4 regions of the Nitrincola nitratireducens genome follow, and region 1 is predicted to be linked to each of the others. Evidence: predicted binding sites of a transcription regulator. Region 1 holds the regulator's gene; each other region holds the start of a gene.
The links. Region 1 encodes sigma-54, which starts transcription at its own class of promoters, with help from an activator protein. Its sites were predicted from a motif close to TGGCACNNNNNTTGCTNT; they were not measured.
Positions count from the first base shown of each region.

Region 2: fliE (flagellar hook-basal body complex protein FliE) is a predicted target of sigma-54. The motif match lies at 6,526-6,543, and genes of this name have one in related genera.
Region 3: D791_RS04075 (phenol hydroxylase subunit) is a predicted target of sigma-54. The motif match lies at 1,876-1,893, and genes of this name have one in related genera.
Region 4: D791_RS09560 (CmpA/NrtA family ABC transporter substrate-binding protein) is a predicted target of sigma-54. The motif match lies at 1,711-1,728, and genes of this name have one in related genera.

Region 1 covers NZ_AONB01000001.1:57,237-65,134, forward strand. Annotated here, with positions in the region: gene D791_RS00260 (HPr family phosphocarrier protein) at 1-56, opposite strand, end outside; gene rapZ (RNase adapter RapZ) at 95-952, opposite strand; gene D791_RS00270 (PTS sugar transporter subunit IIA) at 949-1,416, opposite strand; gene hpf (ribosome hibernation promoting factor) at 1,436-1,726, opposite strand; gene D791_RS00280 (RNA polymerase factor sigma-54) at 1,778-3,277, opposite strand; gene lptB (LPS export ABC transporter ATP-binding protein) at 3,319-4,044, opposite strand; gene lptA (lipopolysaccharide transport periplasmic protein LptA) at 4,046-4,543, opposite strand; gene lptC (LPS export ABC transporter periplasmic protein LptC) at 4,536-5,105, opposite strand; gene D791_RS00300 (KdsC family phosphatase) at 5,105-5,641, opposite strand; gene D791_RS00305 (KpsF/GutQ family sugar-phosphate isomerase) at 5,641-6,609, opposite strand; gene D791_RS00310 (ATP-binding cassette domain-containing protein) at 6,880-7,692, shown strand; gene mlaE (lipid asymmetry maintenance ABC transporter permease subunit MlaE) at 7,701-7,898, shown strand, end outside.
Region 2 covers NZ_AONB01000026.1:24,344-32,241, reverse strand. Annotated here, with positions in the region: gene D791_RS16960 (sodium:solute symporter family protein) at 1-1,495, shown strand, start outside; gene D791_RS16955 (hypothetical protein) at 1,590-2,099, shown strand; gene D791_RS16950 (VC_2705 family sodium/solute symporter) at 2,268-3,956, shown strand; gene D791_RS16945 (DUF294 nucleotidyltransferase-like domain-containing protein) at 4,012-5,853, shown strand; gene D791_RS16940 (3'-5' exonuclease) at 5,858-6,484, shown strand; gene fliE (flagellar hook-basal body complex protein FliE) at 6,674-7,033, shown strand; gene fliF (flagellar basal-body MS-ring/collar protein FliF) at 7,048-7,898, shown strand, end outside.
Region 3 covers NZ_AONB01000003.1:23,595-31,492, reverse strand. Annotated here, with positions in the region: gene D791_RS04090 (aromatic/alkene/methane monooxygenase hydroxylase/oxygenase subunit alpha) at 1-190, opposite strand, end outside; gene D791_RS04085 (MmoB/DmpM family protein) at 219-488, opposite strand; gene D791_RS04080 (aromatic/alkene monooxygenase hydroxylase subunit beta) at 502-1,488, opposite strand; gene D791_RS04075 (phenol hydroxylase subunit) at 1,516-1,824, opposite strand; gene ykgO (type B 50S ribosomal protein L36) at 2,265-2,405, opposite strand; gene D791_RS04065 (type B 50S ribosomal protein L31) at 2,420-2,665, opposite strand; gene D791_RS04060 (superoxide dismutase) at 2,753-3,364, opposite strand; gene D791_RS04055 (hypothetical protein) at 3,475-3,927, shown strand; gene D791_RS04050 (TonB-dependent receptor) at 4,078-6,258, shown strand; gene D791_RS04045 (TonB-dependent receptor) at 6,785-7,898, shown strand, end outside.
Region 4 covers NZ_AONB01000009.1:63,139-71,036, reverse strand. Annotated here, with positions in the region: gene D791_RS09565 (nitrate regulatory protein) at 320-1,582, shown strand; gene D791_RS09560 (CmpA/NrtA family ABC transporter substrate-binding protein) at 1,862-3,196, shown strand; gene ntrB (nitrate ABC transporter permease) at 3,233-4,102, shown strand; gene D791_RS09550 (ABC transporter ATP-binding protein) at 4,117-4,971, shown strand; partial or broken gene nirB (nitrite reductase large subunit NirB) at 5,010-7,531, shown strand; gene nirD (nitrite reductase small subunit NirD) at 7,557-7,889, shown strand; gene D791_RS21410 (hypothetical protein) at 7,886-7,898, opposite strand, start outside.

The DNA of each region.
Region 1 (7,898 bases):
GCTGCACGTGCATGTAGGCCAAGTTTATTTACTATCGTAACAGGTGCTTTTATCATAGAAACATTCCGATCATTCGCGCCAGAGATCAAAGGAGTTAACTCAACTCCCGGTGGCGTACACTTACATTATCCATAAGCTGATTAAAATGGCTAGCCAATCGTTCAGCAATAAAGACAGATCGATGTTGCCCCCCCGTGCAACCTATACCGACAGTTAAGTAGCTGCGGTTATCCTGCTTAATTTTGGGTAGCCATCGCTCCAGAAAATATACAATATCATGGATCATATCGATAGCATCAGGAGACTGCTCAAGAAATTGGATAACTTGCGGGTCATTACCTGTGTATTGGCGTAGCTCAGGTACCCAGTAAGGATTGGGTAGGGAGCGCACATCAAATGTGAAGTCTAGATCTAAGGGCAGTCCGTGTTTAAAGCCAAAGGATTCAAACTGTAAGGATAATGTTTGTTCTTTGCGATTGGCAACCCGCAGTTTAATACTGTCCCTCAGTTCGTAGAGGCTGAGTCGGGTTGTATCGATACGAATGTCCGCTAAGGTTGCAATAGGTTCGAGTAAACGCTGCTCCTGATAAAGCGCTTCTTGTAAACCAGCGTGTGAGTTGGTTAGGGGATGTTTACGACGGGTAGCGCTAAAACGCTTCAGTAAGGTCGTTTCGGATGCATCTAAGTAAATGATCTCATAGACAAGATCGTCCATCCCGGCAAGTGTGTTGAGCACTGTGGGAACTTGTGAAAGATTGCTGATCAAATTACGTGCATCAATGCTGACGGAAAGCTTATCGGGGCGATCCGGTGCAATGAGCATTTGTTGAATGAGCTCGGGCAGCAAAAGTGCTGGAAGGTTATCAATGCAATAGAAACCAATGTCTTCCAGTGCTTGAAGTGCTGTACTTTTTCCGGAGCCCGAACGCCCACTCAGAATGACTAACTTCACTCAGTCGACTCCCCAAGTGACTGAATAACATTCTGAAAGAGGGTTTGTTTGTCTTCACTGCTTCTCAGCAATTCACGCACGTTGGATTGGCTGAACAATTCCGCTAAAGTTGCCAAGGTTTGTAAGTGTTCGCTGGCAGCATCTTCCGGAACCAGTAAGCAGCAAATAATATCAACGGGTCGGTTATCGATGGCGTCGAAATCGACAGCTGATTGGAGGGTCATGAGCAGTGCTAAGGCCTCTGTGCAACCTGCCAAGCGACAGTGTGGAATAGCCACACCGTCGCCGATGCCAGTGCTACCGAGACGCTCTCTGTTTAAAAGACCGCTGAAGATGTCTTCAGCATCTAATCCGCTTGCTTGCTCAGCTAGGGTTTGGCTGGCAAGTTCAAGAACCCTTTTTTTGCTGATGGCGTCAATATGACAAAGGGTTCTTGATTCGGTCAGTAGCTCGGAAATAGGCATGATAATTACTAAATCGTCTTTATTTATGGGATTTCATTTTTTCTTTATGCTTAATAACTTGTCGGTCAAGTTTATCGACCAAAGCATCAATCGCCGCATACATATCTTCATTTTCGGACTGCGCAAACACTTCACCACCGGCGAGGTGCATTGTAGCTTCCGCTTTCTGGCGTTGTTTTTCAATACTCAGTGTGACTTGAACATTGGTAATGTTATCAAAATGACGTTCAAGACGCTCAAATTTAGTGTGAACGTAGTCATTTAGGGATTCAGTCAATTCTACATGGTGGCCAGTAATATTGATCTGCATGGGTTGTCTCCTTGGTAAGGGTACGAAATGGCTCGTACCTATCTATTATAATTAAAGCAGACGCTTACGCTCATTAGAAGGTGGAATACCTAAAGCTTCACGATATTTTGCTACGGTTCGACGGGCAACATTGATACCTTGCTCCATTAAGAGTTGTGCAATTTTATTATCGCTTAAAGGCTTGGCGGTATTCTCACTTGTAACAAGCTTTTTAATCAGAGCTCGGATAGCTGTTGAAGATGCGCCTTCTCCATCAGCCGTGTTCACCTGGCTTGAGAAAAAATATTTCAATTCAAAAATACCTCGAGGAGTATGAATGAATTTTTGAGTGGTGACACGTGAAATGGTGGATTCATGCATAGAGACGGCCTCAGCAATATCATGAAGGACCATCGGTTTCATGCCCTCTTCACCCATTTCTAAGAAGTCTTTTTGGCGCTCGACGATTTCTGTTGCGACTTTTAATAAGGTCTCGTTTCGACTCATTAGGCTCTTTAGAAACCAGCGAGCTTCTTGTAGGTGGTTTTTCAAATAGGTGTTGTCAGCACTGTTGTCGGCTCGTCGAATTAAATCGGCATATTGTGTATTAATCTGAAGCTTCGGTGATGTCTCTGGGCTTAGCGAGACAATCCATTGATCTTGGACTTTGCGAACGACAACATCAGGTATGACATATTCAGATTGACTGGAAGCAATGCTGGCACCGGGCTTTGGATTGAGTGACTGAATGATCTCGATGACCGACGACAAGTCTTCTTCGTTCAAGCGCAGCTTGCGCATTAGCGCTTTGTAGTCATGATTCCCTAAGAGTTGGAGATGTTCATTCGCTAACTTTAAAGCCGTTTCTCTCCAAGGCAGAGTGTCTGGTAATTGTTTAATCTGAATGCTTAAACACTCGCTCAAATCACGTGCCGCAACGCCAGGGGGGTCAAATTGTTGAACCCTGTGTAACACGGCGATGACTTCATCAAGGTCAATATCACTGAAGATATCGGGGAATTGAGCAACGAATTGCTCCATGAGTTCATCAACACTAACCTGCAGATATCCATCAGGGTCAATGGCCTCAATTATCGCTTCAGCAATCAGGCGATCCGCATCGGACATAGGTGTTAAATTTAACTGCCAATTTAAATGATCAAGCAGCGTGTCTTCACGAGAGTCGTTTTCATTGTCGGCCCATTCGCTGTCAGAACTGCTCCCTGAACTTTGATGCTGAAAGGTATCTTCCCAGCTGCTGTCTGTGGGGAGGTCTTCAGGTATTTGATCGTTCCAATCGTGCTCAGCTTCCGCTTCATGCTCAACCACCTCTTCACGGTCATTTGAGGAGGGTTCTGTGCTCAGCTCTCGTTGGTTGTCCGAACTTAAATGGACTGGGATATCCGTATCCGTATCATCTTCGCTGATTTCAAGCAGCGGATTGCTTTCCAGCGCTTGTTGTATCTCTTGTTGTAGGTCCAACGTCGATAATTGCAATAAGCGAATAGCCTGCTGCAATTGCGGCGTCATGGTGAGGTGCTGGCCGATTTTTAAATGTAAGGCTTGCTTCATATGCCAGATATATCACTCAGTTGAAGGATACGGATTAATGTTTAGAGCCTGAACTGCTCGCCAAGATAGGCTTGTCGAACCTGTTCATTTGCCATTATGTCAGATGGGTGGCCTTCTGCAAGGATATGACCTTCCGAAACAATGTATGCTCGTTCACATATATCAAGTGTTTCACGGACATTGTGGTCCGTGATTAACACGCCGATATTTTTAGATTGTAGATGCTTGATCGTTTGCTTTATATCGCTAACCGATATTGGATCAACACCCGCAAAGGGTTCATCAAGCAAAATAAACGCAGGTTCGGTTGCCAACGCTCGCGCGATTTCAACACGTCGACGCTCTCCACCAGATAGGGACATGCCTAAACTGTCACGTATATGCGTAATACTAAACTCTTCTAGCAAGCTTTCAAGCATTGCCTTGCGCTGAGATGAGTTAAGATCTTTTCGCGTTTGTAAAACAGCCAAGATGTTTTCAGCAACCGATAGTTTCCTGAATACGGAGGCTTCTTGTGGCAAGTAGCCCAAGCCAAGGCGTGCGCGCCCGTGCATCGGTAAACGGGTAATATCTTTTTCATCAATTAAAATAGCGCCTTGATCTGCGTTGATCAAACCAACAATCATATAAAAGCAGGTTGTTTTTCCAGCACCGTTAGGGCCAAGGAGTCCTACAATTTCACCTTGCTTAAGATGTAAGGACACATCGCGCACGACCTGTCGACGTTTATACGACTTAGCTAAATGTTGTGCTTCAAGCGTGATCATATCAATTGTTGGACCTAGGTTGAATGATCATTTCGACGCGTTGACCACCAGGTTGCTCGCTACCGAATGCATCTACAATCGATTTATCCATGTTGTAAACAATACGCTGTCCTGTAAAGCGGTCATTGGCTTGTTGAACTTGAGCATTGCCCGTGATGGTAATGAGTTGTGTGGGGATACGATAGTCCATTTGATTGCCATAGGCGCGTGTTACAGGTTGGCTTGCTACAGATTGCTGTTGAAACTCCGCTGGATTGCCAGAGGATACGATCCGAGCAATGCTTCCTTGGTTGTCACGATGAAGTTCGACACGACTGCCTTTGAGGATCATGCTGCCTTGTTTGATTTCAACATTGCCCGAATAGACAGAAACACCTGTAGCCTCATTTAAACTGGCCTGATCAGCGCTAACATGAATAGGCTGGTTTCGATCTTCAGGAAGTGCAAAGGCTAAGCTGCTCAGAACCACCATTCCCAACAGGCCTATCAGTTTACTCACTTTTTGCATAGTATCCTCGTACCTCAGAAAGCAATTCGATCCGTTGTTCACCCAGCCAGGCTTGCATGCCAATGGCTGATAGCTGACTGAATGCCTGTACAACCATGACAGGGTCTGCGGTTTCAGCGTACTGTGACGAAGGAAATAACGTCATTGTTTCTGTTCTTAGCTCTCTAGGTGCATCAAAAGATGAATTATCAATAACACGGACGTTCCCTGCAAGCTCAATCTTGCTTTCGTCATCCGTCATCGTGCCTTTGTCGGCTTTAATGTGCGTTTCTTTATCACCTGTTCCGATGAGTATTACCTTGGGTTGCGTCACCTGAGTGATCGATGGACCCGGTAAATGCTCGATAAGCGGTGATGAAAGTTGATGGACAAGTTCACCTGATTGACTATAGCGTTTAAGGTGGCCGTCTAAAATGAAAAAATCGACTCTGTCTTCATTTGGTTCACTGACCTCAAGGACTGGTCGGTTAATACCCATCCAGCCCCAGTATAAAACAGGAATCAGGGTTAATAAAATAACGACGGCAAGTGCGAAATGGCGAGTCCAACGCATTAGCGAAACTCATCAATCAGTGCGTTGAGTTTTCCTTGTGCAGATAAAATCACCTCACAGAATTCACGAGCGGCACCTTCTCCGCCTTTGCGGCTTGTGCACCAATCCGCTTCGGCACGAACAAGAGGGTGTCCATTCGGGACGGATGCACCAAAGGCGACGGTAATAATGGCCGCTAAGTCGGGTAGATCGTCACCAATATAAGCCGTAGTTGCGGCGCTATGATGGTGTTGCTTCCATAGCTCTTCGAGCGCAACGAGTTTGTCTTCACGGCCTTGCATTAGGTAATGGATGCCGAGTGCTTTGGCTCGTTGTTCGACCTGTGGTGAGCTTCGGCCCGTGATGATGGCGGTTTCAATACCTGCCTTGTGCAGCAGTTTGATGCCTAAGCCATCCAGTGTATGAAAGGATTTGATCTCTTGTCCGTCAGGCAAAAAATTTAATTGGCCATTCGTTAAAATACCATCCACGTCAAAAACAACCAGTTTTACAGGTCTTAGACGTTCGGTCAGTTGTGCTGAAAGAGAGTTACCCATTAAATGACTCCTGCTTTAAGTAGGTCATGCATGTTTAAGGCGCCCGTGACTTTTCCTTCTTTATCAGTAACGAGTAGGGCGTTTATTTTTCGTTCTTGCATGATTTGGAGTGCTTCTGCTGCAAGAGATCCGGCTTGTATTGTTGTGCATCCATGCGTCATAACTTCAGAAATTGGTGTGGTTTTTAAATTGGTTTCTAAATCAAGTGTTCGACGTAAGTCACCGTCTGTGTATATGCCTTGCAACTGCCCAGCATCGTTAATGATCGCAGTCATCCCAAGTCGTTTGCGTGTCATGACCAAGAGTGATTCATGAATGGGCGTGTTGAGTGATACTAAGGGGATATCGTCACCTGAGTGCATAATGTCATCAACTTTGAGGAGTAAGCGTCGACCTAAGCTGCCCCCTGGATGAGAAAAGGCAAAGTCTTCGGCGCTAAATCCCCGAGCTTCGAGCAAAGCGATCGCTAATGCATCACCAAGAACGAGTTGTGCTGTAGTGCTCGATGTTGGCGCTAGATTGAGGGGGCATGCTTCGCGCGTGACGGGGATATGGAGATTGACGTCAGCGAAGCGAGAGAGGGTAGAGTTGGGGTTGGCCGTGATGCTAATTAATGGAACATGCATACGCTTGATTAGCGGTAAAATCGTAATCACTTCATTGGTTTCACCTGAGTTGGACAGGGCAAGAACGACATCTTGCGGGGTGAACATGCCCAAATCACCGTGGCTCGCCTCGGCTGGGTGCACAAAGAATGAAGGTGTACCTGTACTAGCCAGCGTTGCTGCAATTTTGTTGCCGATATGTCCAGATTTTCCCATTCCTGTCACGATGATACGGCCTTTGCATGTCATCATGATTGAACAAGCATCGTTTAAACTGGAGTCTAGATGCTCTAGCAAAGCGCTTAATGTCTCTCGCTCTATCTCAATGGTGCGCTTTGCTGTTTTCAGATAATCAATAGCCATTATTTTGCCATTAGTTTAAAGGTGAATACTGTAATAGGTCATAGTTTAACTCAGCTTAGATTGCTAAGCATCTGTTGAAGCGGATATCTTGCATTTCATCAGGAGAGAATACGTAAACGACCGTGATTCTGATAGAGTCATTTTAAGTCGACTTAGGTAGTGTTATAGTAGATCTTTTTGTGATTTTGCATGTCAAATACACGTTCGTTTTTAAGATAGGGCACTAACGGGATGGAAGCAGTGAGTCCGACGACAGGAAGTGCTTCAAGCATGCTTGAGGATGTCATCGTTGAAATTAAAGATTTGACCTTTTCCAGGGGTGATCGGCCTATTTTCAAAGGCGTCGATATCAAAATACCCCGGGGAAAAGTGACGGCCATAATGGGACCTTCGGGGACGGGTAAAACCACCTTGTTGAAACTCATTGGCGGACAATTGCGCCCAGACAGCGGTGATATCGTTGTTGAAGGCAGCAGTGTGCCCTCTCTAGGGCGCAGAGATTTATTTGTTATTCGCGAAAAAATGGGGATGTTGTTTCAGAGCGGCGCGCTTTTTACGGACATGAACGTCTTTGATAACGTGGCGTTTCCGATCCGAGTTCACACACAACTGCCTGAAGAAATGATACGGGATATCGTATTAATGAAGCTTCAGGCGGTTGGGCTTAGAGGAGCGTATGCCTTGATGCCCAGTGAGTTGTCAGGAGGAATGGCAAGGCGTGTTGCGTTAGCGCGAGCAATATCATTGGATCCTAACATCGTTATGTACGATGAGCCTTTTACCGGCCAAGATCCAATTGCGATGGGGGTGTTGGTGAACTTAATTCGACGCCTCAACCAAGCCTTGGGCCATACAAGCATCATCGTATCTCATGATATTCAAGAAACGCTGTCGATTGCAGATTATCTGTATCTAATTGCGGATGGTAAGGTCATTGCGCATGGGACGCCAGAGCAACTTAAAACCATTGAATCAGAACAGGTGCGTCAGTTTGTGGAAGGCTTGCCAGACGGTCCAGTGCCTTTTCACTATCCAGCCCCTGATTTCGTAGAGCAGTTAATGCATAAGGGAGTAAGTCGTTGATTGATTTTATGCAAAAACTCGGTCATCGGACCTTGTCTAAATTGGCTGCTTTCGGCCGATCAGGGCAAATCTTGTTTCAGTCAGTGGTGGCTAAGCCAGCACCAGTGATGATGTTTCCATTGTTGATTAAGCAAATCTACTTTGTCGGGGTGTTGTCTCTTATCATTATTGTCGTCTCTGGACTGTTTATCGGAATGGTTTTGGGG
Region 2 (7,898 bases), on a different contig from region 1:
ACCTTACCTGCGTAAGTTCGGTAAGTTTACGGTGCCTGACTTCATTGGTGACCGTTTCTACAGCCGTGGTGCACGATTAACAGCGGTTATATGCTTAATCATCATGTCTGTGACCTACGTTATCGGGCAAATGACAGGCGCTGGTGTAGCTTTCTCTCGTTTCTTGGAAGTCAGCTCAGCAGCAGGTATCTGGATTGCAGCGGCAATCGTATTCCTTTATGCCGTATTTGGCGGTATGAAAGGGATTACCTACACTCAGGTGGCTCAGTACGTGGTGTTGATTGTTGCGTACACCATTCCAGCTGTGTTCATTTCTTTGCAAATCACAGGCAATCCAATTCCTCCGTTAGGTTTGTTTGGTACTCATGTTGAGTCTGGCATGCCTCTGTTGGAAAAACTCGATGAAGTGGTACGTGAATTGGGCTTCCGCGACTATACTGCTGACGTTGATAACAAACTGAACATGGTATTGTTCACTTTGTCTCTGATGATCGGTACAGCAGGTCTGCCACACGTTATTATTCGCTTCTTCACTGTACCAAAGGTTGCTGATGCGCGTTGGTCTGCAGGTTGGACTTTGATCTTCATCGCTTTGTTGTACCTGACGGCTCCTGCTGTTGCATCTATGGCTCGTTTGAACCTTGTTAACACTATCTACCCTGAAGGCCCAACGGCTGATGCCTTGGCCTATGCGGATCGTCCAGAGTGGGTGAAAACGTGGGAACAAACAGGTCTGATTCGTTGGGAAGACAAGAACAACGATGGCCGTATCCAAATGTACAACGATGCTAATGCGGCGTTTGCTCCAACGGCACAAGCACGTGGTTGGAACGGCAATGAGTTAACGGTAAACAACGATATTCTAGTACTGGCGAACCCTGAAATTGCGAACTTACCACCTTGGGTAATCGGTTTGATTGCAGCGGGCGGTATTGCAGCAGCACTTTCAACGGCGGCAGGTTTGTTACTCGCGATTTCGTCAGCGATCAGTCATGACTTAATCAAGAATATCATTAACCCGAATATCAGTGAAAAGAATGAGATGATGGCGGCGCGTATCTCCATGGCGGGTGCGATCCTCTTAGCAACCTACCTTGGACTCAATCCACCCGGCTTCGCGGCACAGGTGGTGGCGTTGGCCTTCGGTATTGCGGCAGCTTCTTTGTTCCCTGCATTGATGATGGGTATCTTCTCTAAGCGTGTGAACGACAAGGGTGCTATCGCAGGTATGCTTGCTGGTTTGATCTCTACATTGGTTTACATCTTCACTTACTTGGGATGGTTCTTTATTCCAGGTACGAACATGTTGGCCAATACACCAGATAACTGGTTGTTCGGTGTATCACCTCTGTCCTTCGGTGCCATTGGTGCAATCATCAACTTCGCAGTCGCCTATGCAGTGTCTTTGGCAACTGAGGAGCCACCACAAGAAATTCAGGATCTGGTTGAAAGCGTTCGTACACCAAAAGGTGCTGGCGCTGCTCTTGATCACTGAGCATAATAGAACCTAGCACAGCGCAGGCTGTAAGTTAGGGTCTTCTAAGCGGGCCTCCAAACGGAGGCCCGACTTATTTCAGGAAAGGTTAAGCATGATTTGGACAATAATCGCGATTGTGTTTGCAGGACTAGGTGCGGCGGGGATCGCGTTAATTCTGCGTAAACTGACACGTAATAAAGTGCCAAAGTGGATTATTCCTGTGTTTGCAGGTATAGGGATGTTGGCTTATCAAATTTATTATGAATACGACTGGTTTGATCATCAGCAACAGCGTCAACCTGAGGGGACAGTGGTTGTATCCACAGAAGAGGGGCAGGTGTTTTGGCGTCCTTGGACCTATTGGTTTCCTATGACGATTGCGTTTAGTGTATTGGATACGAATAACATCGCTAAGTCTGAACTGAATGGGATGGAGCTGGCAGAATTTATTCTTTACCGCTTTGAAAAACAACACATTGATCATGTCTCGGTAAAAGCGCACGTGCTGAATTGCGAGACAGCCGAGCTCTTGCCATTATCGTCAGAGCGCACCTTGCAGTTTGAGCGATTACGCGTTTTAGCAAAAGACGATATTCTCTATAGAAGTGTCTGTCACGACTAAAAATTGAGACTAAAGTCAGGCTTTTCTCTTGCTTGTGTCCTTTGTTAGAGTCGAAGGACATTAACAAATGTGTTCTATAATAATTTTACGACTAAGTGCATAGTCCTCAAGCCTTATCCACTGTTGATAGGGTGTTGGTCATACTACAACCACAGAGAAAGCAGCCAAATGTTGCCTGAACATCTCTTATACGGTCTACTCGCCCTAATCAGTGTGTTTGTTATCTATGCTGTGTATAGCTTGAGTCAAGGCCATGCTTCCACGCAGTTTTATATGGCGGGAGGGCGTGTCTCACCCATGACAAATGGTGCCGCCATTGCGGCCGATTGGATTTCAGCTGTGACGTTTTTGTCTCTGATAGGTTGCCTTTTTGTGGCAGGTCAGGAGGCTTTTCTTTACATGCTAGGCTGGAGCATGGGCTTTATCCTATTGGTTGTATTGCTGATCCCTTACTTACGGCGTTTTGGTCAAGCCACTGTGCCGGGCTTTATGCTTAAGCGCTATCAATCTCGTTGGATTTGTGTGATGGCTGTTCTCACCAGTGTTTTGATTGCACTTTTCTACTTGGCGGCTCAATTGCGAGGAATGGGTATCGTGTTTTCACGCTTCCTGCAGGTGCCCATCACAACCGCTATTCTGTTTGCTGTCATATTATTGATTTTTTACGCCATTATGGGTGGAATCAAAGGTGTGACCTATACACAAGTCATTCAATTTTCTGTTTTGATTTTTACCTTTATGGTGCCGGCCTTTTTTCTTGGCTTTCAAGTGACTGGGCAGTTTTTTCCCCAGACGTTGCCGTTTGCTGAAGTCGGGGATCAGGGGCGAGTCTTCGATTGGTTTGAACGACTTAGAGTGGATGTGGGCTTGGATGCATTTGTATCAACGCATGTATTGTGGTTTGAAAAAGGTCTATTGGTGCTGCTACTGGCCTGTGGTACGGCTGCTTTGCCCCATTTGATTATGCGTTTTTTCTCGGTGGGAACACCACGGGAAGCCCAGTTGTCCGGAGGCTGGGCACTGTTGTTTATTGTCTTTTTTTATTCCGCTATTCCGGGTGTTGGGATGGTGGGAGGCGCACAGTTTTTACATACAGTGAAAGAGTATGATGGCGAAGGTTTGTATGCGGCGGCAATGCCTGATTGGGTTGAAAAATGGCAGATGACGGGATTGCTGGAGTGGCAGGATGATAATCAAGATGGACGTGTGCGCTATGCGCAACCCGATGACACACTGGGTCAGCTGAGCAGTGAGTTGTCGTTGGATGCGGATGTAATGGCGCTTGTTTTCTTAGAGGTTGCCTCTCTCCCTTCTTGGGTGATTGCTTTGTTAGCATCAGGGGCTTTAGCGGCGGCATTAGCCTCCGCTGCGGGCGTTTTGATGGCTGTATCGATATCCGTGTCTCGTGACTTGATGAAAAAATGTTTCACGCCGCAGATGACGGATAGGCAAGCATTGCATCTAGTGCGTTGGGTGTCTGCAGGTTTGGTTGTCTTAGCGTCGGTCTTTGCCATTTTTCCGCTTGGGACCTTGATTGAGACCCTTGCTATTGGATTTATAGTCTCGGGTGCGGTGTTGTTCCCTGCGCTTGTGTGCGGTGTGTACAGTCAGCGAATACATGCAAAAGGTGTGTTCGCGGGTATGTTGTTCGCATTGTTGCTGATGTTGGGTTTTCTCATCGTCACACGTGTATCGCTTTCTATAGGTGCGTATTGGCCTTATTCATTCGCAACCTTTGGAGGAGTGGCCTTGTTATCGAATTTCTTGGTTAGTGGCGTTGTATCGTATTTAACACAGGCCCCAGATGATTTGGTAGAACAGAGGATGGCCAAAATGAGGGTGACCTCATCACCTTAGCGTTGCAGGGATTACAGTATTGAACCAACCCTTAACAATAACAACGGAGTAAACAATGCCTGACTCATTCAAAATGGATAATTTGCCGTTCAGCTTACTTGATGAGCGAGAACAGGCTTTGCTTCGCAGTCACTTAGATATTACCTATTTTCAGAAAGGTGAAACCATCATTGAGGCAGGAACAGCGCCAGAGGGGTTGTATGTCATCTTAAAAGGCAGAGTGGGTGAGAGTGATTTGGGCGAGACCTTGGCTACAGGAGAGGTTGTTAGCTCGAACGTCTTTGTTCACTATCAGGATGAAGATTATTTTGGTGGTTGGTCAGCGCTAAATGGCAAAGCGATTCATAATTTTATTGCCGTTGACGAAACTATTTGCCATTTATTGCCGACTAAAACGCTCTTAGAGCTCATATCAAGCAATCATTTATTTGCTGATTATTTCCAACAAAATCTGACGGCTAAGCGTGAAATTGTCGCTCAACATGGCCAGAGTCAGGACATGGCTGAGTTTATGTTGGCTCGGATTGATGACGGTACGATACGCGAACCGTTGATCGTATTGGAAGGAACCTCAATTTTTGAAGCGACGCGCTTGATGCGTGAAATGAAAGCCGATTGTGTGTTGGCTAAGAAGGGCAATCGATATGGGATGGTAACAGGAACGGATCTCTTGGATGCGGTGGTCATCAATCAGCTACCTCTTGATTCAGACGTTTCCGATATCGCGAGCTATCGCTTGATTACCATCGATCCCCAAGACTACTTGTTTAATGCGCTGATTATGATGACACAACAGCAAATAGAGCGTGTTGTGGTCATGAAAGATGCTCAGGTGTTGGTTGGAATTGTAGAGCTTACTGATGTTTTGAGTCATTTCTCAAGCCATTCTCACGTCATTGGATTGCGAGTTGAGCGTGCGCAAACCATTGCTGATTTACGAGATGCCTCCCGAGGGTTGACGGAGCTTATCAAGGCCTTGATTTCAACGGGCGTGAAAATACGGTTTACCATGGAATTGTTGGCGGCCATGAATGGACGCATTTTGTCAAAGCTGTTTGATTTAACCATTCCTCAGGATATGCGCCCCCATGTGTGTTTAATTGTGATGGGGTCTGAAGGGCGTGGCGAGCAAATAATGAAAACGGATCAAGACAACGGTCTTATTTTCCGCGATGGGCTGGAGTGGCCTAAAATGCATGAGGTGATGAAGCAGTTTAGTGAAACATTAATGACATTTGGCTTCCCACCTTGCCCAGGCAATATTATGGTATCAAACCCTGAATGGGTGAATTCAACGGAGGCTTGGGCGAATAAGTTGTCACGTTGGAGTCAAAAATTTGACGGTGAGTCGGTCATGAAGCTGGCTATCGCGGTTGATGGTAAGCCTGTGGCTGGCAACGTGGCATTATTTAAAGTGGCTCGTAATGCATTTTTACGCAGTATTCGCAATAACGAAATATTTTTCTCGCATTTTGCTAAAGCCTCATTGGATTTTAATACGCCTCTCACTTTTTTTGGCAAGTTAAAAGACAAGGGGAGTTTGGATATTAAAAAAGGAGGTGTTTTTCCAATTGTACACGGCATTCGTACCATGGCACTTGAACATAAAATTCTTGAAACCAACACCTTTAAACGTATCGAGTTATTGATAGAGAAAGGTGAGCTGCCTAAGGCGTTAGGTGCTAATTTGTCTGAGGCCTTGTCATTGTTTGTTCAGTTGCGCTTGAAGCAACAAATCGATAGGGTTGAAGCGAGTGAGTCGGGTGTGGATGATACCCCGAATGCTATCGACTTACAGAAACTAAATAAGCTAGAGCGTGAGCTGTTGCGAGACGCCTTGAGTATTGTTAAAGATTTTAAAAAGTTTCTTACCAATCGTTATCATATAGGGACCTAACCCAATGATCCTTCCACGTATGATTAGACGCCTAAAAGACCGACGTGATCACAAAGACAGTGAATATGCGCATTTGTTTGAGCCGTATAAGGGTGATGAAATTGTGTCCCTAGATTGCGAAACGACGAGTTTAGATGTCAAAAAAGCCGAAATACTATCCATTGGAGCGGTCAAAATTAAAGGACGTAAAGTCATTACGAGTGATCGATTGGATATTAAATTAAAGCCACCTGCGTCCTTGTCAAAAGACTCTATCTTGATACATAAAATCCGAGCCAGTGATTTGGTGGATGGTATTGAGATAGACGAAGCGCTAGAGCAAGTTTTACAGTTTGTGGGTAATCGTCCGATTTTGGGCTATTATGTCAATTATGACATACGTGTCTTGGATAAGTTTATCCGTCCTCAATATGGGTTTGGCTTGCCGAATAAGGCCATTGAATTATCCCATGTTTATCACGACATTATTAAGTGGAAGTCTGTGGGTGGGGAAATTGATCTGCGCTTTGATACCATCTCAAAAAAATTGGATATTCCGATTTTACAGCGTCATACAGCGCTTGGAGATGCGATTACGGTGGCGTTGATGTATGTTCGCTTGAAGCACGGCTCCCCGCCTTCGGTCGCGTAGATAGCCTCTCGTTTTTTTGACACATTTCAAAACAGGTCGGTTGGCCTGTTTTTTGCATTCTAACCTGTGTTGCGCCACTCTTTGTGAGAAAGTGACAAAATACCGTCATTGGTGGGGTATATTTGTTTGTGTTGTGGCGTAAATTTTTTATAATGTCAAAAAAATGCCGTAAATGAGTGGGGTAATTGCATGATTGAGCGCACCGATATTACAAGTGTATTGTCACAGATGCGTTCTCTGCGTGCGGAAATGCAAGCAGGGGCGCAACAGGTTGCATTGCCATCGATAGGGCAGCTAAACACAGAGTCGGTTAAACCGACGGACCGTTCTGGTTTTGGTGCCTTACTCAAGTCGGCGGTTGATTCCGTTAACCAGCAGCAAAAAACCGCAAATGTGATGCGTGAGGCTTATGAGCGAGGGGATGCAGGTGTTGACCTGCCTCAGGTCATGATTCAAGCGCAAAAAGCATCGGTTTCCTTTGAAGCCATGACACAAGTTCGTAATCGTTTGGTGTCTGCCTACGAAGACATTTCCAAAATGCCGATTTAATAGAGCTTGACTAAATGGAAAATACAGCAGGATCACTGACGTCAAAAGGCGGACTGATGGCGGGCTTTAATAGTCTCGGCATTTTGCGTCAGTTGGGGTTGATGGTGGGTCTTGCAGCTAGCATTGCCATCGGCTTTTCAGTCGTACTCTGGTCCCAAAAGCCCGACTATCGAGTGCTTTATTCGAACCTTAGCTTTGCAGATGCCAATGAGGTCATCGAGCAGTTACGCATGAGCAATATTCCATATCGCTTTGATGCGGACGGTCGTGCGATTTTGGTGCCTGAATCCCATGTCCATAATGCCCGATTACGCTTAGCAGCGGATGGTTTTTCCGCAGACCGAACGGTGGGGTTTGAGCTTTTAGATGGTGATCAGGGGCTTGGCACCAGTCAATTCATGGAAACAGCGCGTTACCGTCGGGGTCTTGAGGGTGAGTTAGCAAGAACCATCTCCAATATGGTTGCCGTTAGAGCGGCTCGAGTGCATTTAGCCATTCCGAAAGACACCGTTTTTATTCGAGATCAACGTAAACCCCGAGCATCGGTATTCTTAGAGCTGACCTCAGGACGTCAACTGGAACGAGATCAAGTGGCGGCGATAGCTAACTTTGTCGCATCAAGTATTCCTGAGCTTGATGTAAAAGATGTCACCATTGTTGATCAGCGTGGGCGCTTGTTGAATATTCGCGATGCCGATACCGATGTTGTGTTGGCGGCGCGGCAATTGGAATACACGCGTCAGGTTGAGGATACGCTGGTTAATCGTGTGAACAGTATTTTGCAACCTGTAGTCGGTATGGGCAATTTTAGGGCCGAAGTGTCGGCTGATGTTGATTTTACCCAGGTTGAACAAGCCAGTGAAAT
Region 3 (7,898 bases), on a different contig from region 1:
CCTGATATTTCCAGTAGGCATCCATGGTTAATCTGAAAGGATCTTCCCATTTAGACCAATCAGTAATTTTAATGCCTTCAAACTCTTCATAAGGAAATGCTTTTTTACGATCTGCGTAAGAGTATTCCCAGTCAAGATCTCGTGTTAATAATCTGTACTTATCTTTTAAGTTAAGCTTTTTAGCTGACATTTTCTGACCCTTTTTATTTTAATAACAATCAAACATTCCAGCTTAAACTGAGCTGATCATCATCTTCGTCGACATTGCCACCCAGTGTGATGAGGTTGAGATGCAACTCTTGAACATCCCAGTCACGCCCCATTTTTTCTTCAACGGTTTCGCGCTTAACGACCAGAGAGTTTTCATTCTCAATGCGAATCATGGCGGGTTGATGAATGACGGTTGCATCCGGGTTGTCTTGTTCAATCGCTTCAATGATGTAACGCGATTCGTCGTTGTCTTGTAACGCGATATAGACTTTGGACATGCTACTAAACCCCTTAGGCTGTTATTCCGGCTTTTTTAATGCGCTTTTCAAGCTCTGCGACTGCTAAATCAAGCGCTTCTGGTTCAAGCAGTTCGTGAATAACAGGTCTCAAGGCGTCCCGCACTTTCGACTGCCATTTATCAGTCCAAGCATGCAGCATGGCCTTATTCTCATCCGATTCTGAAGCGACCGTTTTTAGGACAGAGTCGAACCATTTACTCACATCCTTGTTCCAGGCCTGCATAAACTCGGTCAACATAGCGATGTCACGACCACCCATCGATGCGAGCTTGCCGTCAAGTTGTTCGTAGAAAAGGTTGAAAACTAGGGTGTCCATTACGAGGTTCTGCGCCAGCACTACCTCGAACCAATCTTCGACAGTGGTCATCTCTTCACAGAGCGCACGCATACCCTGCCAGGCGGGATTTTCCATCCAGTGCTGCTTGGATTCGATTAAGGATTGACCTGTATTACCATCCAGCATGAGGCCGATACGTGATACATATTGAGCAATACCCAGACGATCCATGGCGTTATATAACAAGGCTTGAGTTATGGCTGTACCATAACCAAATGCACAGCCATACATATTGTTTAAATTAGCGGTGTTTTCGATATGTCTTAGGGGTATTAAATACGTAATTAGCAAGTTTTTAACATCATCACTTAAATAGTCTGCCAAGTTACGTTTTTCAAAAAAAGCATAACTACTTTCAGCGGCTTCTTGCATTTTGGCACGCTGTTGAACATAGGCACCATAATAGAATTGACGAGGATCTTTTAGCGCATACCAATCTTCCATCACGATTTTGGTACGGTTTTTATCGTTCAACTCAAATTCAGGTTGCCATAATGGCCGATAATGAAAATTTGTTTCTGCTTGTACGTCATAGGTTGCTTCCTGATAACGTGAAGCGGGTTTATCACCAAATCGACGTTCGATATTGGCAAAGGTATTACGCACTGGCTCCAGTGTTGACGTTTTAATTTCAATGGTCATAAGCGTCACTCAAAGTTGATGTTATTTTTATTCAACAGAACGGTTGTGATTTTTGCTCATTAGCGTGTCTTCGCCATAGCGCCACTTTTCTAACTCAGCATCAACTTCAGCCATCTGCTCATCGGTCATGTGAATGACATGATTATTCTTGCAGAAGGCCTCAAATGCGGTCGGTGGCATGATCAGCTCGACAAAAAGAGAGGGATCTTCGATTGCAAAATCGAATTCGACAAAACGGGCACCCGGCTCACTACGAACTCGAATGTATTTTTTTAGGCCATCGACACCTGTTCGAGGACGGGGTGAAGGATTGTGATAAACATGCAAATCTAGCATTGCCTAACCTCTGACTTTTTATGTTGTTATGTCGTCATTGTCAGAAGTACTAAAGCAAGGGCTGTGCCATATCCTCTTCATGGCTCAAATGCAGGTCATGCATATATCTAATCAATTGAAATATAAATAAAAAAGCATGGATCAAAAAAACGCTCTACCCTTTTATCAAAAAGAGTTAGGCAAGGTCGATGGTTTAAAGGCGAGGACGTTAACCAAATGATTAAGTGATTTTTTAGGCATGATCATTTGATCAATAGCCGTCTGATACTCACACAATATGAACGACTTGCTAGTCGTATTATTCTGACCCAGCAAACTTGTCTAAGATCTAGCAAAGAAAGAGTCTAAATTTGAATGCTCTTCCCAATAATCACCAATAGGAAGAGCCTCATTCGTTAATAGTGGCGATAGTGCCTCGTATTAAGTTGACCTAAGACACACTAGCGCTTCTTTCCACCCCCCTGACGTGCTTTGAAACGAGGATTGCTCTTACATATCACGTAATAGCGACCTCTTCGTTTGACAACTTGGCAATCAGGATGGCGTGCTTTGGCGGTTTTGAGTGAGCTGACAACCTGCATGGTTAAATCTCCTATTAAGAACGACCAAAGCGTTTGTTGAAGCGGGCAATACGGCCCTCATTGCTGACAATCCGTTGCTCACCTGTGTACATGGGATGTGAGGCACTGGAGATATCTAAGTTGATAACAGGATAGGTTTTACCATCTTCCCAAACAATTGTGTCTTTGGACTGGCAAGTCGATCGAATCCTGAACATTTTGCCACAACTGGTATCCCGGAAAATCACATAATCATAAGCAGGGTGGATAGACTTTTTCATCACAAATCCTATGTTATATCATAACTTAAATGGCGTTAAAAAAATCAGGGAGACGACCTGATTCTTCGAATAAAACAAAGCAATTAACTAGCCAACCGCTTTGTCGTATAGCTCTGACACTCGAGGCCAATTGATCACATTAAAAAACGCCGCTATGTACTCAGGACGTTTATTTTGGTATTTCAAATAATAGGCATGCTCCCAGACATCTAGACCCAATATTGGAAATTGTCCATCCATCAGTGGGCTGTCTTGATTGGCACTGCTAGTAACGCTCAGCGTTTTATCTGGATTGACCACTAACCACGCCCAGCCACTGCCAAAGCGCTTAATAGCGGCCTCAATAAATAACGTTTTGAAAGCTTCAAACGAACCGAAGGTAGCCTCAATCTCGTTCAATAACACCCCTTCAGGAAGTCCACCTCCATTTGGCGACATTACCTCCCAAAACAGACTGTGATTTGCATGCCCGCCACCATGATTTCGGACGGCGGTTTGCAAGGTTTCAGGCAGTGAATAACAACGTCTCACCAACTCATCCAAAGCATAGACTTCAAAGTCTGTCCCTTCTATTGCCGCATTGAGTCCATTTACGTAGGTTTGATGATGACGCGAATGATGAATTTCCATCGTTAACGCATCGATATGGGGCTCAAGATCAGCGTACTCATAGGGTAATTTCGGTAACTCAAAGGCCATACTCAACTCCAAATCTAAACATAATAACAATCATTATTATTTGCATTAAATAGAAAAACAACTATTATTTGCAAACTTGTTTTGAATACCCTCCATTACTGAGGTGAGCTATGGCAGATCTAGCGCTTTGGAAACACATCACGCAACAAGCAAATATCGCCTTTAAGAGTGAAATCTATGCACATGCAGAAGTACTTTACCTTGATGCAATTGAGTTGATGAAAACAGCTTATTCAGAGCGAAACCTGTCTAGCACAGATGATAAACCTACGATGCTACACATCATTTGTCTTTCGATCAGTATTCAAAATCTTGCGGATGTCTATGCAAGACAAGCACGCTGGCCTCGTTGTTTTTCCACTTTAGAGCGTTATCTCAATCTCTATGAAGAGGCTGCATCCGATGCGCAGGATGATCCCAATCTTGCGTTGGCATTTCTTCAAGAAAGCTGTCGATTGAGACGAGAGCTTTTCAGGCACAGAGCGTGCGAAAAAACTCAGCATGACATCTGCGCTTGTACTTGCCATCAAGATAAAAAGATGACCGAAAGAATTCTGCATTAAAAATGCAAACAGAGTCATTATTTGCTTTTTAAACATAACCTTACGATGAAGCGAGACCCATATCTGAAAAGGATTTCCAGTATGCAGACAAAAAATGGATGTAACAAAACGTCTGTGTTTTAAATCCACCACCGTTACAAGATGGCTATCATGACTTTTAAGAAAAAACACCCGTTACTGCTGCTTTCACTCTCCCTTGCTCCAACAATGACGTACGTTACACAAGCGCATGCCGACACCCAAATACGTGCCGTTCTACCCACCCTCATGGTCGAAGCCCTAGAGGAGAATGACCCCACACGCACCTATGTCGACTACCAGCAGGCCAGCGTGACACGAAACAATTTAGATAAGAAACAAATTCCACAAACAATTGACACACTGGATGTTCAGAAATACAAACTCTACGGGTCCAATGATCTAAGCGTCATGCTTCAAGGAACCCCAGGGGTCTCTACATCGTACGACATGCGCGGTGATGGCATCATGTTACGTGGATTCAGTGCAGACACCGGGGATATTTACCGAGATGGCAATAGAGAAAGTGGCCAAGTTCGCCGCAGCACCGCCAATGTAGAACGTATTGAGATACTTAAAGGTCCTGCATCTGTCCTCTATGGTCGCAGTGGTGGCGGCGGAGTGATCAATATGGTCAGTAAATCAGCCAACTTTGAGTCCAAAAGTTCTATAGGAGCTTATGCAGGCTCTTATGATAACCAAGGGGTTGTCGTCGACATTAATGAAGTCATTTCCGATAATTGGGCTGTTAGACTGACAGGTGAGCATGGCCAAAGTGAGAGTTTCAGAAGCGGGATAAAAAACGAAATTGAAATGCTGTCTCCGAGCATTACCTACGACAACTACGAAGGACTCACCTGGACGGCACAGTATACCTACGACAAATTGCACCGAATCCCAGATCGCGGGCCTGCCTTTGAAAATTTACCGGATGGTACCTCGATCAAAACCGGATTTGCACAACCCGGTGACTTTGTTGATGATAAGTTGCAAGTGCTTCGCTCTGATTTGAAGTACCAACTTAATGATCAATGGCAGATGCAATGGGCTGCTAGTTATCGCGAAGCCTATCAAAACTTCGATCATTTTTATTTAGGAACCTATTGCGCCAGCGAGTCAACCGTAGTCAGAACTGGCGGTAGCTGTGTAGGCCATGTTGGCGATATCAGCCAAGTGTATTATTGGCAAGAAACAGCTAACACAACCTTCAGCAACAATCTGAGCTTGCTGGGTGAGTTCATGACAGGTTCGTTAAAACACCGCTTAACCCTCGGATTTGATTATTCCATCGAACAACGAGAACCCAAACTTGCCAATGAAAACAAGGATAGGTCCCCCATATTTGGATATGTAAACCCCTTAACGGGTGAAAGATCCAGCTCTAGAGGCTCAGGAGATCTAGAGATACGAACACACAATTACTCCAAAGGCACCAACTACGGGCTGTTTGTACAAGATTTAATTGGACTGACCGATGATCTCGATCTAATGCTGGGTGTTCGTTACGATTATTATAAAAGCCTATCGGAAAATCGCTTGCTAGCGAGCAGTAATCCCAACTTTGAAAGAAGCATTGATGACAGTACCTTTAGCCCGAATATTGGCGTTGTTTGGCGCCCTTTCCAAGATCACACACTGTATGCCTCCTATAGCCGAAGCTTTGCTCCTTTTGGAGGACGCGTCGGTGTCAATCCAATCAGCGCCAACCAAAACCTTGAACTCTTTGACGCCGATCCGCAATTTAACGATCAATATGAAATAGGCATTAAAAGTGATCTCCTGAATCAACGTCTAAGCACACAATTCGCAATCTATGACATACGGAAAAACAACATTCGCTACCGTCCAGATCCAACCAATGACCCTTATACTTGGGAAGTACAAGGACAACATCAGTCTAAAGGCCTTGAACTCAGCTTTATTGGACGCCTCACCGACCAGCTCTATGTTCGAGGCGGTTATGGTTACAACGAGGCATCCGTAAAAGAAGACAAAGCCACGCCAGCGAACACGGGAAAAAGTTTAGCCGGAGTCGCACGAAACACTGGAAACCTCTTTCTGCGATACCTGCCTAACGAACACTCCTACGGCGAAATTGGGGTAACGCATGTCGGAGATTCATGGACGAACTTAAGCAACACCACTAAATTAGATGGCTTTAACCGTGTTGATGCTGCGGTAGGGTACAACATAGATAATTGGCGCATGTCACTTGCCGTCAGCAACTTACTGGATAAGGAATACTGGCGATCCAGCGCAATGCCAGGAACACCAAGAAGCCTACTATTCCGTGTGAACTACGCGTTTGATTAAAGCTTAGCGATTACAACTCGATTAGAAGTCACGGACATCACTGATGTTCAGTGGCTTCTAATCAATATTCTGTGTGACAACACCTACACTCTCTTTACAGCAAAATATCAACCAAGTTGACGAGAAACAAACACACTCCAGTGATAATAATAACAAGCCCTACCGCTTTTCTGATCTTCATCAACACGCTTAGTCACCCCAACGCACTCATGCCCAGTCAATCCTTGAACACAAAAGATTATATTTAATACAAATCATTATTATTTGCATTATTGTAAAAAACAACTAAAATCGCGCAATAGACTCATTTAGTTTTATTAATTGAGCCTTGAGCGGACAATTTTCAAGTATCGATCTGGCGCATCTCCCAATCGCCTAAAGCCTACTGACGGAAATCCCGCTTCGCCAGCCAGTGCCAGCCTCTCCTGAATTTAGTACACAACGCCTTCTCAACAAAAAGGATGTGTGACAACTATTGTTAGTCGCATTTTTATTCCCCATTAAAAATTCATAGAAAGGAACTCCAATGCAAAACCATCTATGCTGCAAGATACACACCTGCAAACCCAGCCCCTTAGCCTTAGCGATCGGCTCTGCCCTGTCACTCATGGTGACACACGCTTATGCACAAACGGACAACGTTCAGCTACCGACACTGGAAGTATCGGCAGAATCAGAACAAACCTATCATGTTGAGAAATCAGCCAATGTGAAACTCACACAGGATCTCGTTGACACACCAAAAACACTGACGATTGTTAATGACGTATTGATGCACGACCAAGGAGTGACCAACCTTCAAGACGCTTTACGCAACGTCGCAGGTGTCTCCACTTTTGCGGCTGGAGAAGGTGGAGGGGGGAACGTCACCACAGGCGACACAATTACTATTCGTGGATTTGATGTTAACGGTAGCATTTACACTGATGGTATTCGGGATCTTTCAACCTACAGTCGCGATATTTTCAATACCGAGCAGATCGAAGTTGCGAAGGGGTCATCCGGGAGTCTATACGGGAAAGGATCGGCCGGCGGGACCGTTAATCTAGTGACAAAAAGCGCACGTACAGACCGCAACTTTAATACGATTAATCTTTCATATGATCAAGGTGAGTTAGGACGAATTACCGGTGATTTTAATCACCAGCTGTCAGATGACAGTGCGCTTAGAATTAATCTTTTGGCACAAAGCGGTGGTGATTATCTTGGCAATGGCGAAGAAGATTATCAAACTTTAGCCATCGCATCCTCTTACTTCCTTCAGATCAGTGACAAAACAGACTTAACACTGAACCTGTTTCATATGCAACAAGACAACACACCCGTAATGGGTCTTCCTTTTGTGAATGCAGCGGCGGCCGCGCAGTTAGGCATGCCCGAAGGGCCTATATCAAAAAGCAATTGGGGCAACTATTACGGTGTTAAAGGCCGTGACTTTGAAGAAGTCGATGCCACAAGCCTAACGGCGATCATCAATCACGAAGTCAATGATGCCTGGAACCTTCGCAGCCAAACGCGTATTGGAACCAATGAACGCCAATCCATCACCACCCGGCCTGCCCTTTTAAATCTCGGTAATAACAGTGCACCGAACTATGATGGCAGCGTCAATGTTTCACCTTTCATGGCGCAGTTTAGTG
Region 4 (7,898 bases), on a different contig from region 1:
GCATTGCCGATCTGGTTCATCAACCAGACGAGAAGATTCATAAATAATTTAAGCAATAGGTATGCCATGCTGGAGATACACAAGTGTTGTGGTGCTGGTGGTAGATAAGGAGGCGATTGAGAAATGAAACTTGCCACAAATTGGTGCGAAAGAAGTGTGCATTGCGTTAAATTGGTGGCAGGGACTGTGCGGGTACATAAATAAAACGTTGGAAGCTGGATTAAATCTGTTACATTGCACAGAAAACAACATTGTGCGCAGGATGGTATAGTTTTTGCGTTTTATGATGTGATGTAAGATCTATCAATCGGAGACGTCTATGCCTGCATGCCGTACTGAAGATTTCTTATTGGCGTCTAAGCGCTGTGAGATATCCAATCTGCAACAACTTTTGATGACGGGTGAACTGGTCAAGTCAATCAGTCAGCTGGTTCATACACTGCAGCGTGAACGTGGTTTATCGAATGTCTATATCGCATCATCAGGTCAACGCTTTGGCCCTCAGCGCTTAGCTCAAATTGAGCAGGGCGAGCATCTCGAAACAGAGCTTAAAGCACGGTTGGCGTCTATGAATCTAGATGCCTGCCACTTGTCAGGTAGCGTGAGGCTCTATACGCGTATCGCTTACGTCGTTCATGGTCTGAATAGCTTGCCATCGATTCGTGACAAAACTCAGAGCCTTCAAATAAGTGCCAAAGAATTAACAGGGCTGATGAGCCGCTTGATTGCAGGGTTGTTATCAGTCGTTTTTGAAGCCGCCGATACAGCGACAGACCCTGATATTACACGGGCTTTGGTGGCGATGTTCAATTTTATGCAAGGGAAAGAATTAGCAGGGCAAGAGCGGGCTTGGGGAGCCAGTGGCTTTGCTGCGGGTCATTTTGAGCTTGAGGATCAGCAAAAACTTCATGATTTAATCGACGCACAATCCCGATGCTTTGAAGTGTTCACCGAGTTTAGTAGCGAGTCGCCTTTAATAAGTTGGGAGGCCTTGCTATCCGACCCCTGTTCAGATGAGTTGATTCGCTTACGGCAACTGGTTGCGCGCTCGGAAGAAGGGCAGGCAATCCCCTCGGCGTTTAGTGAAATCTGGTATGACGTTGCCACTTGCCGTATTGATGCCATGCGAGCCATCGAGAGCTTGCTGGCGGCGGATCTATTGGCCTTGTGTCAAACTAAATTAAAAGCCGCGGAGCAAGACTTACACAATCATCGCCGACTTTTGGCTGATTTGGCAAAGGAAGATGATGTAGGTTCATCTTCATTAAGCTATTTAACGGACTCCTTGCATGCGTATGATCAGGACTTATCCATCACGCCGGGTCGTTCAGTCTACGAGTTACTAAAAGCTCAATCCATGCGCTTGCAGTTAGTGAGCGATGAACTACAGCAAGCGCGCCAAGCCTTGACCGAGCGTAAAACCCTAGAGCGAGCAAAAGGGCTGCTGATGGAGTACCAAGGCCTCTCTGAAGAAGCCGCCTATCGACAGATACGTCAAGCGGCCATGGAACAAAATCTCCGCGTAATCGACATTGCGGATACCATTATTAAACGCACTCAGGCCATTATTGGTAAAAAATGACCCTTGGCGTTTTGTTTTGAATGAATTCAGTGCACCTTGCCCAATCACGGGGCAAAAATACTCTAGATTGCCTTACCTTTTTTACATGTTTTTTCCTAATTCATTGTTTTTAATGCCCTATGAAAAGTTGGCATGAAATAAGCATTCTAATTCAGTAGACATAATGCATCGGACCATAAACTATTTTGTGGTCACTGAATCGGACAACGGCGTCCATCTCACATCTGATCCTTCGGATGTTCGAGATGACGCCGTTTTTTTTTGATTAGGAGAAAATCCATGAAAGCTAAAAATTCAACGCTGAACACCACAACTGACGTTCAACCTTTAAATGTGGATAGACGGAAATTTGTGGGTGGCATGGCGGCATTGGCAGGGGCTGCTTCTTTGGGTGGGTTCTTGCCATTGGTCTCTTCTAAGGCTCAAGCGGCATCAGGCAAGCTTGAGACGACATCGGCAAAACTTGGATTTATTGCCCTGACAGATGCCGCGCCTTTATTTGTAGCCTTGGAAAAAGGATTTTTTGCTAAGCATGGCATGAAGGATGTTGAAGTGCTGAAACAGTCCTCTTGGGGAACAACACGCGATAACCTCGTGTTGGGGTCTCAGCGTAACGGCATCGATGGCGCTCATATCTTAACGCCCATGCCTTATTTGATCGCATCGGGGGCCATGACCGCCAATAATGTTCCAACGCCTATGTATATTTTGGCGCGTTTGAACTTGTCGGGTCAGTGCATCTCTGTGGGTCGTGAATACAGTGATTTAAAAGTGGGGCTCGATACTCAAGAATTCGCACAGGCAATAGCGGCTAAGCGGGCCTCGGGACAGGCCGTGAATGCAGCCATGACCTTCCCAGGCGGCACTCATGATATGTGGATGCGTTACTGGTTGGCCGCTGGAGGCATTGATCCTGATCAGAACATCTCGACGATTGTGGTTCCACCGCCTCAAATGGTTGCCAATATGCGTGTTGGCAGTATGGATACCTTCTGTGTCTGCGAGCCTTGGAATCAGCAGCTGATTAATCAGGGTATCGGCTACACCGCCAACACCACGGGCGAGCTATGGCATAACCATCCGGAAAAAGCCTTTGCGATGCGCGCAGATTATGTCGATGCAAACCCTAATTCAACAAAAGCATTAATCATGGCGATCATGGAAGCTCAGATGTTTTGTGAGCAACCCGAAAATAAAAAGGAAATCGCTGAAATCTGCTCAAGACGTCGTTGGATACATGCCCCCTATGCTGACATTATCGACCGTATGGAAGGTAATTTTGATTATGGTACTGGTAAGGTGGTTGAAAACCATCCGAGTCAAATGCGTTATTGGAAAGACAGCACATCCTATCCCTATAAAAGCCATGACTTATGGTTTTTAACCGAAAATAAGCGCTGGGGATATTTGCCTAAAGATTTTGATTCAAAAACGATTATTGACCAAGTTAACCGAGAGGATATTTGGCGCGAGGCGGCGGCTACATTAGGCATTGATAAGTCCGATATTCCAGAAACAACATCTCGTGGATTGGAAACCTTCTTTGATGGCAAGGTGTTTGATCCAGAAAACCCAGATGCCTATTTAAATAGCTTAGCGATTAAACGCGTATAAATAATAAGCCCTTATTGTTGGGGGAGGATTTTTACTATGACTACCAAAGCGAATAGTATTGTTAAACCTTTATCGGCTGTCGGCATGCCTGCTGCAATGGATAAAACACTATTGCGTTTTAAAAGCCTGGGTGACAGTTTTGTGCAAAAGGTTTTACCTGCACTTATTGTTGGTTTTATATTAATGCTGATATGGGAGCTATTGTCTTCCTCTCAGGGCGCGACGTTACCTTCACCCTCTAAAGTTGTTAAGGATACTTGGGAGTTAATTATCAATCCCTTTTATAACAACGGTGGAACGGATGTGGGGATGGGCTGGCAAATTCTGGCGAGCTTAGAACGAGTTGCCTATGGCTACAGCTTAGCGGTTATTGTTGGGATAAGTTTAGGTGTGCTGGTTGGTCAGTCCACTTGGGCCATGCGCGGTTTAGACCCTATTTTCCAAATCTTAAGAACGGTTCCCCCCTTGGCATGGCTGCCAATTTCGTTGGCAGCATTTCAAGACAGCAGTCCATCCGCAATCTTTGTGATTTTTATTACAGCAATCTGGCCAATTATTATTAATACCTCTGTTGGGGTTCGTAATATACCAGAGGATTATCGCAATGTTGCTAAGGTGTTATCACTAAATGGTTATGAGTATTTTACCAAAGTCATGTTGCCAGCAGCCGCACCCTATATCTTCACAGGCCTTCGCATTGGCATAGGTTTGTCTTGGTTAGCCATCGTTGCTGCTGAAATGTTGATTGGTGGCGTGGGAATTGGTTTCTTCATCTGGGATGCGTGGAATGCATCTATGATCAGTGACATTGTGTTAGCGCTGGTTTATGTGGGAGTTGTCGGATTTCTGCTCGATAAATTCATTGGTTTTATTTCAAGTTTAGTCACCCGCGGCACGAGTAACTAATAGGAGCACATAAAATGTCTAAGCATTATTTATCGATTGAAGGTGTAAACAAATTCTTTGGACAGGGTGCTAAACAGTCCTGTGTGCTCAAGAATGTGAACTTAAATATTAAAAAGGGTGAGTACATTTCGATAATCGGTCACTCCGGTTGCGGTAAGTCGACGGTGTTGAACATCGTGGCGGGGCTTTTGCCTGCGACAGATGGCGTGGTCATTCTAGACGGTAAAGAAGTGAACTCACCGGGTCCTGATCGAAGTGTTGTGTTCCAAAACCATTCATTACTGCCTTGGTTGACGGTGTATGAGAATGTGGCGCTTGCTGTTAATAAAACCTTCAAGAAAACAAAGACAGCACAAGAACGGCATGAATGGATACTAAAAAGTCTGGAAATGGTGCACATGTCTCACGCATTGGATAAGCGTCCAGCCGAAATTTCTGGGGGCATGAAGCAACGTGTTGGGATTGCCAGAGCTCTAGCAATGGAACCGAAGGTCCTGTTATTGGATGAGCCATTTGGTGCGTTAGATGCACTGACTCGCGCCCATTTACAAGATGAGGTGATGAAGATTCAGGCTGAGATTAACAGCACCATCATCATGATCACACATGACGTTGATGAAGCCGTATTGCTCTCAGATCGTATTGTCATGATGACCAATGGCCCAGAGGCCACCATCGGTGAAATTTTGGAAATAGACTTACCTAAACCGCGTAATCGTATAGAGATGGCTGATAACCCCAAGTACAACCGTTATCGACAAGCAGTTTTGCGTTTCCTATATGAAAAGCAACGTAAGGTGGAAGTGCTCACATCGGCTGAGAAACCGAAATCCACCCAAGCCAGTCTTAAAAAAGCGGCCTCCGCTTAACGAAATCGTTCAAGTAGATAGAGGTCGAGGTGAACACCATGAAAAAACAACTAGTGGTTATTGGCAATGGGATGGTAGGTCATCATTTTGCTGAACAGTGGATGGCATCAGAGATGGCCGCCGATTATGAACTGCATGTATTTGCAGAGGAAAATCAGCGTGCCTATGACCGTGTCCATTTATCTGAGTATTTTGAAAAGCAAAGTTCGGCGCACTTACAATTGGGTGATGATGGATTCTACACACTCCCCGGAATCCATTTGCATCTCAATGAAGCGGTGATCGCGCTGGACCGCGAAGCAAAGTCTGTGACGACGGCACAGCGGCAGTATTCATATGACACATTGGTGTTTGCGACGGGCTCCTATCCATTTGTGCCACCGATAGACGGACGTGAGTTGGATCATTGCTGGGTGTATCGAACGCTTCAAGACTTGGATGCCATTCGGGCCAGTGCTCAAGGGGCCACGAGAGGGGTTGTTGTAGGAGGGGGGCTCTTAGGGCTCGAAGCGGCGAATGCACTGCGGATGCTTGGATTAGAGGCGCATGTGGTTGAGTTTGCACCGCGCTTGATGCCGGTTCAATTGGACAGTGATGCGGGTTCACTTTTACGTGCCAAAATCGAAGATTTGGGTGTTAAGGTTCACACCGAAAAAGCGACGCGCAAGATTATTCCTGGCGATGAACAACGACTACGGATGTGCTTTGCGGATGAAACCTACCTTGAAACAGATCTGATTGTGTTTTCAGCGGGTATTCGCCCACAAGATCAGCTGGCACGTGAGGCCGGTTTGCAGCTGGGAGAGAGAGGCGGGATAGCCGTTGATCAACATTGCCGGACCAGTGATCCGTCAATCTATGCAATTGGTGAGTGCGCGGTCTGGAACAATCAGCAATATGGCCTAGTCGCACCGGGCTACACCATGGCACGGGTGGCGGCTGCCATATGATTGGCAATGTTGGAACCACCTTTACCGGTGCGGACATGTCGACGAAGCTTAAACTGTTAGGTGTCGATGTGGGGTCCATTGGTGATGCACATGGCGCGACACCCGGTGCACTGAATTATCGCTACAGCAATGAGATTGAGGGCGTGTATCGACGTTTAGTTGTCTCCGCTGATGGCTCTAAGCTGTTGGGTGCAATTCTGGTCGGTGACAACAGTTATTATGACACCCTATTGCAATATGCATTGAATGGCATCGCGTTACCGGAACACCCCGAATCCTTAATTCTACCGGACAGCTCTGGTATGAGCTCGCCGAGCTTGGGTGCATCGGCATTGCCGTATGAGGCGACGTTGTGTTCATGTCACAATGTGACCAAAGGCGATATCTGTGAGGCGATGAATGATGGGGCGGTGAGTCTGTCTGATATCAAGTCGATGACAAAAGCGGCAACGGGGTGTGGTGGTTGCGCCGCGATGGTCAAAACCGTGTTTGAAAGCGAGTTAGAAGCCCGAGGTGTTCAGGTTGATAAGTCCATCTGCGAGCATTTTTCCCATACCCGTCAAGAGTTGTTTCATTTAGTTAAAGTTGAAGGTATTCAAACATTTGATGAGCTAATTGAGCGACATGGGCAGGGTGGAGGTTGCGAAATTTGTAAGCCAGCCGTGGCGTCTATTTTGGCCAGTGTGTGGAATGAACATGTTCACGAAGCAAAGCATTTGCCACTGCAGGACACCAATGACACCTTTATGGCGAATATGCAGAAAAATGGAACGTATTCAGTTGTGCCTAGAATTCCAGGCGGAGAAATAACCCCCAAAATGCTGATTAAAATTGGTGAAGTGGGTGAAAAATACAACCTCTATACCAAAATCACGGGTGGCCAACGGATTGATTTGTTTGGCGCGACCTTAGATGAGTTGCCTTTAATCTGGGAAGAGTTGATTGCAGCGGGTTTTGAAACAGGGCATGCCTATGGCAAGTCGTTGCGAACTGTCAAATCCTGTATTGGCGATACTTGGTGTCGCTACGGTGTGCAAGACAGCATGAGCATGGCGATTCGCTTGGAGAATCGTTACAAGGGCATGCGTTCACCCCATAAGGTTAAAATGGCGGTATCCGGTTGTACACGTGAATGTGCGGAAGCGCAAAGCAAAGATATCGGAGTGATCGCGACAGAGAATGGCTGGAATCTGTATGTGTGTGGCAATGGTGGGATGAAACCTCGTCATGCGGATCTATTCGCGACGGATTTAGATGATGAGACACTGATTCGTTATATTGATCGAGTGTTGATGTTCTATGTCTATACGGCTGACCGATTACAGCGTACCTCTGTGTGGCTCGAAAACCTTCAAGGCGGATTAAAATACCTGAAGGAGGTGGTGATTGATGACAGCCTCGGTTTGGCTGAGGAGCTGGAAACCCGGATGCAGCATATTGTCGATACGTATCAATGTGAATGGAAAACCGCCATCAATGACAGCGAGAAACGTAAGCGTTTTCGCAGTTATGTGAACGCGAGCGAGCCCCGCAAAGCGCGTATTCAATTGATTGAAGAGCGTGGCCAATTGATACCCGCGCGCATGATTACTGAGGAGGAAGTCGCATGAATGCTGCATCGACTGCATCACTCCAATGGCAGAACGTTTGCATCGCAAGGATCTAGTGCCCCACTCAGGCATCGCTGTCATGCTTGGCAAGGAGCCTGTGGCTGTATTCTGGCTTCCAGGTCATGATACTGAGCTCTACGCGATTGGCCATACCGATCCTTTTTCCGGATCTGAAGTTCTTGCCCATGGCATTCTCTGTGAAAGTCAAGGCATCTGGTCTGTTGCATCACCCTTGTATAAACAACACTTTCGGTTAGATACCGGGCGCTGTATTGAAGCACCGGAGGTGGGAGTGGATGTTTGGGCTGTACGGGTTGAGCAGGACTGGGTACAAATAGGGAATATTTTGATTGGTTAAGGTTTTTCG